Regions from separate parts of the Micromonospora globosa genome, predicted to be linked through region 2. Evidence: riboswitches for the same ligand, from Rfam matches in the RefSeq annotation. Region 2 holds a riboswitch; the other holds the start of a gene.
The links. A riboswitch is a leader RNA that binds a small molecule or an ion and turns the genes downstream of it on or off. The one in region 2 is predicted to bind cyclic di-AMP.
Positions count from the first base shown of each region.

Region 1 (4,480 bases), on a different contig from region 2:
GGCGGACCCAGCGCTGGAATGCCCCCAGTACGACAGCGCCGCCGATCACCAGCAACAGCAGGCAGGCCGTCACGGCCACGCTCCCGCCATCTGCCGGCGCATGATGCCCGTCAGTCGCCTCCGGATCGGCGGAGGCGAGGGCATCAGCGAGGCTGTTCAGGGCCGCAGACGCGTCGTAGGAAGCGAGGGAGGTCGTGGAACTGGCAGCCGCCGAAGGTGTCGCAGTGTCCAGACCCCTAGCGCACTGCAGCGCGTGCAGGACCAGAACCGCAGCGACGACGACCGCCACCGCGACAGCGCGGTAGCCGCGCATCGCACCAGCCGGACCGTCCCACGTCACCAGCGCAGACTACGACACTCCACGGCCGCAGCCGTCGTGCGGGTGCGGGTTCCCGTCCTGCCCCGGATGCTTATCTCAAGGTCGGCGAACCACTGCGTCACCACGTCGCGTTCGAAAGTCCCGTGGGCCACTCGTCGGCGCGGCCTGCATCGGGCGGTCGTAGCTGGACCGCCTTGTTCGGGCGGCTACCACCGGCTCCGGCCCGACAGCCCTTCATCCAGCGCAGCGGACTTTTTGTCCGACTCGACCATGAAGATCCTTCGTAGAAATGTTGGCGTGTCGGACCACCAGAGTGACGATCCCGCGGATCCCATGACCCGATGGCTCAACAGCCAGCCGCACGCCGGCGCGCAGCCGCGCGTCCGGCGGCAGGGTGGTCTGCGGTTTGCGTTCTACGGCCGGATGTCGACCATCGAGCATCAAGACCGGGTGACGTCCCGGCACTGGCAGCGGGACTGCGCCAGCGAACTCGTCGCCGGTCACGGGCTGATCGTCGCCGAGTACTTCGATGCCGGCTGCTCGCGCCGCCGCGGCTGGCGGCAGCGTCCGCAGGCCGCCGCGCTGCTGGCCGCGCTCCCCGATCCGCACCGTGGGTTCGACGCGATCGTGGTCGGCGAATACGAACGAGCATTCTCCGCCAACCAGCTGCAGCACCTGGCACCCCTGCTCGAACAGCACGGTGTGCAGTTGTGGCCAGCCACGACGGGACTGCCCGCCGCTACCTGTTCACCGGCCTGCTGCGCTGCGCACCATGCGGCCGAAGACTGGAATCCCACTGGATCAACCAGCGTCCGGGCTACCGATGCCGCCAAGGCCACACCAGCACCCAACAGCCCACCAACGGCCGACGCAAGATGCTCTACCTCAGGGAAGACCACATCATCGCGCGACTGATGGGACATCCCGGCCTCGCCAGCGACGCCCAGAACCCGCATGACCTGGCCGCGCTCCTGCACAGAAACAAGATCAGCATCATCTGCGATCAGGAACGATGTACACCGACCACAGGAGCCTCAGGCAAGTGAGCCCGTTCAACCCATGATCAATATGTGGAGATGTTGTGTCCGAGGGATTCGGACACAAAGTCACGGCACCCATGCTCAGCATGGGTGCTCATGCCGTAATCCTATAGCAGCGAGCGGCACTATGGAGTTTCCCGTGTCGGCGTCATGCCGTTATCGGTGACGCACCAAAGTCCACAGAGGGGCTGGTTCGGATTTCGCGCCGGCGGCCCCGGCCTGGCCAACCCACCCGGCATGCTGGACCTGTACGTGTTCGCCCCTGCCCGCCGCGTCGGGCGGCACCTAACCTGACCGCACAAGATGATCGGCTGAGCCATACCAGAGGGCGCACGACGTGCCGTCCTGCCTGCTACTGGGCGCGAACCGAAAGGCGACGGGCACCGGCTCGAACGAGCCGGTGCCCGAGGGCCGGAGATGGGATCAGGCGGAGTAGCCGCGGGTGGCCATCCAGTTCGCCAGGTCGATGGTGGTCATCCAGTAGGCGGCCATGTTCGGGTCGGCGGAGTCGGCGATCCGCACCGTCCGGCCGTCGTCCTTATATCCGACCACGGCGATGTAGTGGCCGCCGGGGAAGGAGTGCCAGCCGCCGTCTGTATCGGTCGCGGAGCCGACGGTGTTGGCGACCACGGCACGGCCGTCGGTGATGGCGGTGACCACGTCGGCCTGGAGCTGGTCGATCTGCGCCGGCGTCGCGGCCTGGCCCGGGATCATGTGCGTCCGGTACGGGTTGCCCTTGACCATCTGGTTGAGCCCGCGAGTGGTGTCCTCCGCCGAGTTGGTGCCGTTCTCGCCAGCGTTCAGCGGGGCGACCATCGCGTCCTGGGTGGTCTCGACGCCGCTCGCGCTGAGCGCGTTGCGCACAGCGGCCGGGCCGCAGTTCCAGTAGGCAGTCTGCGCCTCGTAGGTGTGGTCGAGGACCTTGGTCGACGGAGGCTTCGGCCTCGCCTTCTTGGTCACGTCCGGGTCGGTCGTGGCCCTGTCCTTCGCTGACGGCGACGGCTCGGCGGCGACGCGAGCCTCGCCGCGGGTGGCGACATCACCGAGCCGCGGAGCCAGCCCGGCGGCGGTGTTCCCCTGGCGGACGGGCGCGTTGTGATCGGTGGCGGCCAGCGCCGTGCCGACGCCGCTGGCGAGCACGAGCGCCGCGGCGGAGCCGGCGATGATCTTGTACGGGCGCTCGGTCACAAGACGCCGCAGCTGACGCTTCATGTGGTGCTTCATGTGTTCCTCCACGGGCTGGAGCGGCACAGGCCGGCCCGACGCGCGGAGGAACTCACGCACGTTGTGACTGGGCGGGGTGCCGCGGGGATGGGGAGCGCCCGGTGGGCCGGGCTGGGGGGCAGTTGCCGGGACTCACAGTCAGGCGAGTGTCGGCACCGCGATGCCGTGGAGGCGTGGGGAGTATCGGGAGGTGTTTCGCACGAGGCTGGCACTCCTTCCGTGGCCGCCTACCGGGTTAGCTGACGGATTCGGGCGGGAAGTACGCCCTACCGCGGGCCGTGGCTCGCGGATTCACCCCGGTGTTGCCTGGGTCCCCGGTTCATGAGATCACGATTAGGCGGGTCGGAGCGGCGTCGCCACTTGCGATCGGAAACCGCACCGGACGCGCCGACATTACCGGTGGGTACGTCGTATGCCAAGGGCTCCCACCTGCATAAGCCTCGAACATCGCTACTCTGATCGGAACCTCCAGTTACTCATGCCACTCAATGGGACGAGCAGTTATAGCGGAACCCTCGGGACGTAACCGGACATCGGAATGCTGTTGGCGCTCAATTGCTTGGCCGATCGCCGCATACTCACCCGAATGGCCGTTTCCTGGGCGGCCGTACGTAGCCCCACACCAATTTCAGTCACAATTCAGCAAACCCGGGCCGGCAGCAGCGGCGGTAGTGGTGGTACGGGCCGAGGCCGCGCGCAGACACAAGTCAGTGCGAGCTCCCCGTTACCGCACAGGCGTTCATGGAGATGAAGTTGGCGGCGCTCGTGACACCCGGCAGTCAGCCCGCGCAGACCGCGGGTAGCTCGACGTTCGAATGTCGACGTGGCTTCGACGAAAATCAACCCAATCCCGGCGGGCGGCGTAAGGCCGGATCGCCGCCCTGCCGACGGTTGGGCGCGCGCCGCGCGAAGCAAGTGGGAACCGCGTACGAGAGCATGATCGTCGCGCTGATCGCGGTGGCCCGCTTCAAAATCCGTCACCGCGGGGCCACAGAGCGACCCGACCACGGCCGACCGGGACCGCGGCAATGCCTCGCACCACTCCCGGCGCAGTCCGTCGCCGTTGCGAGTCGGCGATGCCACCATGCTGGCGCTCTCCCCCAACCTGACTTTCTGGATCGTCGAAGCTGACCCGCCCCTACTAAGGGCGGGTAGTAGTTGACCTAGGATGGCGACCGCACCACGTGGGAGCGATGTGTGGGCACCGGCCCGCGCCTCCTTGGCGGAAGGATCAACAGTGCCTTTCCAGCGGCGTCGCCGGGCGGCCTGACCTTGCTTGCTGCATCGCCGGGTCTCGCATGTCCTCAGTCGCCAGCACGTCGCGCCGCGCGCTGGGCAATTCGGGTGTGGCTGGCGCTGTTTCCCGCCCTCATCGTGGCCCTCGGGTTCGCTTCCCCTGCGGCCGCACATTTCAAGCTGCTCCGGGCCGTTCCGGCCGACGGCGCGCGGATCGACGGCGCCGTCCAGGAGATCCGGCTGACGCTCAGCGCCGCCGGCACGCCCACAGGAGCGGGATTCAAGCTTTCCGACGGCAACGGCATCGGCCTACCGGCCGCCAGCCACACGCCCGACGGAGGCCGAACGTGGCTGGTCCACCCGACCGCTCGCCTGACCACCGGCACGTTCAAGCTGCGATGGAGCGTCGCGGCCCCGGACGCCCACCCCCTGACGGGTGTCATCACGTTTACGGTGGCCTCGCCTCCCCCGACGCCCGGAACGGCCGCTAAACCCCAGGCAACAGCCAGCCCGCACGGACATGCCGGCCATGGTGGGCCAGGTGTGCCCCCGGCTTCGCCGTCGGCACACGCGGGAGGACACGCTGTTGGCCACACCGCCGACGCGGAACAGGCGCCGGTGCGGTTTGTCGGCGCCGTCGGGCGTTGGCTTTCCTACGGGG
Region 1 is NZ_JNZR01000013.1:92,226-96,705, reverse strand. It holds gene IF06_RS0114410 (hypothetical protein) at 1-340, opposite strand, end outside; gene IF06_RS34335 (hypothetical protein) at 554-1,018, opposite strand; gene IF06_RS34330 (zinc ribbon domain-containing protein) at 1,030-1,365, shown strand; gene IF06_RS0114400 (C39 family peptidase) at 1,783-2,583, opposite strand; cyclic di-AMP (ydaO/yuaA leader) riboswitch at 2,793-2,933, opposite strand; gene IF06_RS0114395 (copper resistance CopC/CopD family protein) at 3,928-4,480, shown strand, end outside.
Region 1: another riboswitch for cyclic di-AMP. It lies ahead of IF06_RS0114400 (C39 family peptidase); the one in region 2 lies ahead of IF06_RS0121965 (transglycosylase family protein).

Region 2 (4,480 bases):
TGCTCCTCGTACGACAGGTGCGACAGCAGCGTGTCGGTGAGCAGGTCCACCGCCTCCTGGAGCTGCGTGAAGTCGCCGGGCCGCCGGACCAGCTCCACGAGCGCCCGGTCGACGCTCTCCACCACCCCGTGGATCACCACGTGCTCCTCCTCGAGGCGGTCCAGCACCGCGGCCAGCCCGGCCTCTGAGCGGCGCAGGTGCGGGAAGACCGAGGCGTCCTCCAGCCCGTGGTGCTGGGTGACCATCGTGCAGTAGGCCGCGCAGTACGCCCCGAGCGTCCAGTTGTTCTGCCGCATGGTCATCTCGTTGAGCGCCGCCCGCGCCCGGCCCGGCGAGACCGAGCCCTGCTTGACCTGTTCCAGCAGGTCGCGCACCTGGGCCAGTTCCTGGCGCAGATGGTCGTGCACGTCCACCAGGTGCTGCCCGGCGGCCTGTCCCCGGGCCGGGTAGACCTGTCCGGCCGGCGGCGGCGGGGCGCTCGGGCGGGTGGACTCGTCCCACGGGCGGCGTGCGCTCAGGCGTACCCCCGGGTCGGGGGTGGGGGTGACGCCGAGCGTGCTCGGGCCGCCGGCGGTGGTCGGCTCGTCGGCGGCCTCCCGGGCGCCGCCGGCGGGCGTGGCGCGCTCGGCGGCGACCAGCTCCCGGACCGCGGGCGCCACCTCCTGGCCGAAGATCTGGATCGCGCGCGGCTCGTCGCTGCCGAGGATGAACGTGGTGATGCCGTGCTCCAGGGTGAGCCCGGCCAGCTCCTCCACCCACTGCTCCGGCGGCCCGGCCAGAAAGCCGGCCGACGAGCGGGCGAACGTGCCGGTCACGTTGAGCATGCGGCGGATCGCGCCCGGGTCGCGCCCGGCGGCCCGGGCGCCCTCGTCCACGAGCGCGTTCAGGGCGGGCAGCTCGTCGGGGCCCTTCGGCAGGTACGACAGGGACGGCAGCCAGCCGTCCGCGGCGCGGCCGACCAGGCGCAGCATGCGCGGCTTGTACGCGCCGACCCAGATGCCGACCGGATGCGCGGGCGCCGGGCCGCGCTTGGCGCCGACCACCCGGTAGTGCTCGCCGTCGACACGGATCATGCCGCGGCTGCCGGTGTCCCAGACCTCGCGGATCACCCGGATCGCCTCGTCGAGGGCGTCGACGGCGGCGCCGGGGGACAGGCGCCGCCCGCCCGCCGCCTCGATCGCGTCCCAGAACGCGCCCGCGCCGAGTCCCAGCTCGACCCGGCCGCCGGTGAGCAGGTCCAGGCTGGCGACGCTGCGGGCCAGCACCACCGGCTGGCGCAACGGCAGGTTGAGGACGTTTCCGGCCAGGCGGATGCGTTCGGTCGCCGCGGCCACGTAGGACATCAGCGTCCAGGTGTCCAGGAAGCCCGGCTGGTAGGGATGGTCCTGGAACGTGACCAGGTCCAGCCCGACCTGCTCGCACAGCCGGGCCAGCGCCACGACCTGGTCGGGCTGCCCGGCGGCGGGGGTGATGAAGCCGCCGAAGGTCAGCTCGTGTCCGTGATCGGTCATCCGTCAAGCCCTCCCGTGATCTTGCCTGGCCCTGCCACCGTAGCGCCGCCGCCGGTAGCCCGGCCGGGTGAAGAGCGTCACAAGAAGTGGACGATCGTCGCAAATCGCTCCTAGCGTCGGTTTCGTTCGCAGACGCGGACACCACGGGCCGGAAACGCCAAATCCCGCCGCCGTCCCCGGTAACCGGACCTCGCGCGGGAGCGGGGGAACCACACGTTCCACGGTGCATCGTCACCTCGGGGTGAAGCCGCCACCGGCGGCCGGGCTCCTCGGCCCGAACCCGACAGCTCACCTCGTCGGCGTGGAGGAATCCACATGGCAACTGAATACTCAGCCCGAAGCCGCCGTACCGCCCTCGGAGCGGTCCTGGCCGGCGCCGCCGTCGGCGCCGCGACCCTGTTCGGCCCGGCCGCTCCGGCCAGCGCAGGCGTCAACTGGGACGCGGTCGCGCGCTGCGAGTCGGGCGGCAACTGGAAGATCAACACCGGTAACGGCTACTACGGCGGGCTCCAGTTCTCCCGCGCCACCTGGAACGGCTACGGCGGCAAGAAGTACGCCGCCCGCGCCGACCTGGCCAGCCGGTCCGAGCAGATCGCCGTCGCGGAGAAGGTGCGGCGCGGCCAGGGCATCGGCGCGTGGCCGGTCTGCGGCAAGAAGGGCGGCTCGGCGAGCGCGGCGACCCGGTCCGAGCGGGCCACCACAAAGGCGGCCCCGAAGCGGGCCGCCACGCGCGAGGCCGCGCCGGAGCGGGCGGCCACCCGCAGGGCCGCGCCCGAGCGCGCCACGACGACGGTGGCGCCGCAGCCGTCGTCCGGCGCCGGGACGTACCTGGTCCGGCGTGGGGACACGCTGTCGGAGATCGCCGTGACGCAGCGCGTCGACGGCGGCTGGCGCGCCCTGCACGAGCGCAACCGCGCAGTGGTCGGCGACGACCCCGGCCTGATCTTCCCCGGTCAGCGGCTGCGGCTGCGCTGACAGCGGTCCGAGAACGCCCGGCCGGGGCGACCCGGTCGGGCGTTCGCCCCGTCCGCGACACGCCGCGTCGACGGTGTCCGGCCTGCTCCCGGCGTCCGGGAGACGGTCCGCAACGGTGGTGACCGCGATTCGTCGGAGCCGGTTGCTAGGGTCACGATGCTCGGCTAAGACGTGAAGAAAGCGCGGATATGACCAACGACCCGTTCTCGGCGGCCGCGAGCATCGACGAGCTGCTGACCCGCACGCAGCAGGCGCTCACCGCGATGCGCTCCCGGGCCTCGGCGCACGCCGACGGCGAGCCCGGCGACCTGCTGCGCGCCGAGGGCACGGCCGCCGGCGGCCGGGTCCGCGCGGTCGCCGTCCAGGGTGGCCGGCTGGATTCCGTGACGATCGACCCGGAACTGGCCGGCGAGCCCCTCGACGTCCTCTGCGGACACTTCGTCACCGCCGCCAACGCCGCGCTGTCCGAGCTGGACGCCCGGGTCAGCGCGTCGGCGCGGGCCGACGCCGACGCGCTCGCCGCCCGGCTCGGCAGCATGGGCGACCAGGCCGAGCTGTTCGGCCGCGCGATGCACGAGGCGGCCGCGCGGATCCACCGCGACCGCGGCACCGCGTCCCAGGGCGCGCGCCGGGCCTGACACGGCGAAACGGCCGCCCGACACGGCGGGACGCCGGTCCGGACACGGCGAGGCGGCCGGCCGCCGGGAGGACGACGACCGGCCGCGCACGCCACGGTCAGCTCAGGGTGACCGCGGTGTCGTCGACGACGAAGGACGTCTGCAACGAGCTGTCCTCCACGCCGCTGAACGAGATGGTCGCCGTGGTGCCTGCGAGCGACGAGATGTCGAAGGACCGCTGCACGTAGCCGGTGGCCTTGTTCAGGTTGGAGTACGTGGCCAGCGTGGTGCTGCCCGCCTTGACGGTGAGCTTGTCGTACGCGGTGCTGGTGGTCGACTCCGCGCTGTCGATGTGCAGCCAGAAGCTCAACGTCGCCCGGCAGCCGGCCGGGATCGTCACCGACTGGCTGAGCGTGTCGGTGTGCGACGAGCCGTACCCGTCCAGCCACGCCTTGTACGAGCCGCCGTGCGCGGCCTGGCCGCTGGCGGTGGTGATGACGCCGGACGAGGCGCTCCAGCTCACGTTGCCGGACTCGAAGCCCGGGTTGGCGAGCTTGTTGCCGGAGCAGCCGCCCGACGGCGGGGTGGTCGTGGTGCTCGGGGTGGGCGTCGGGGTGCCGCCGGCGCAGGTCGGGTCACCGGACTGGGCCGGCACGCTCACCGCGTCCCAGGCCGCCTTGACCGTGTTGAACTCCGCGCAGCTGCCCGGGTAGAGGTTCTTCGCCGCCTGCAGCGTCCAGGTGCGGTACTTCAGGTACGACGAGGACGAGGTCTTCAGCAGCATGCCGTTGTACATGATCTTCATGGCCTTCTGGATGCCCAGGCCGGTCACGCTGCTGCCGTTGCAGGTCGAGCTGGACGGCTGCCCGTTGGTCGGGCTGCTGCCGTTGGCGAGCAGGTAGAACCAGTGGTTGCCCGGGCCGGCCGCGGCGTGCACCTCGGTCGACGGGATGCTGCTGGAGTAGCAGTTCGGGTCGCCGAGCGCCGACGGGTTGTACATGTTGCGGATCGGGCCGGAGCCGACCAGGTTGATCTTCTCGCCGACCAGGAAGTCGGGCGCGTCGTAGCTGGACGGCTCGTTGGCGAACCACTCGGTGGCCGCGCCGAACGTGTCAGCCACGAACTCCTGCGTGCCGCCGCCGGAGATGCCGCCGGGGGTGTTGTCGTCGATGCCGTGGCCGATCTCGTGCGCCACCACGTCCAGCGAGCTGATCCACTGACCGGCGGTGTTCTTGCCGATCTGCACCTGGCTGCCGTCGTAGTAGGCGTTCTGGTCGTTGAGGCCCACCCGGATCGGCCAGTAGCCGCCGTTGCCGTTGGCGCCGTTGCGGCCCAGCCACTGGGCGAGCATCTTGTGCTCGGTCTGCGCGGAGAACA
Region 2 is NZ_JNZR01000025.1:78,354-82,833, reverse strand. It holds gene IF06_RS0121970 (LLM class flavin-dependent oxidoreductase) at 1-1,511, opposite strand, end outside; cyclic di-AMP (ydaO/yuaA leader) riboswitch at 1,657-1,828, shown strand; gene IF06_RS0121965 (transglycosylase family protein) at 1,827-2,486, shown strand; gene IF06_RS0121960 (YbaB/EbfC family nucleoid-associated protein) at 2,675-3,124, shown strand; gene IF06_RS0121955 (M4 family metallopeptidase) at 3,222-4,480, opposite strand, start outside.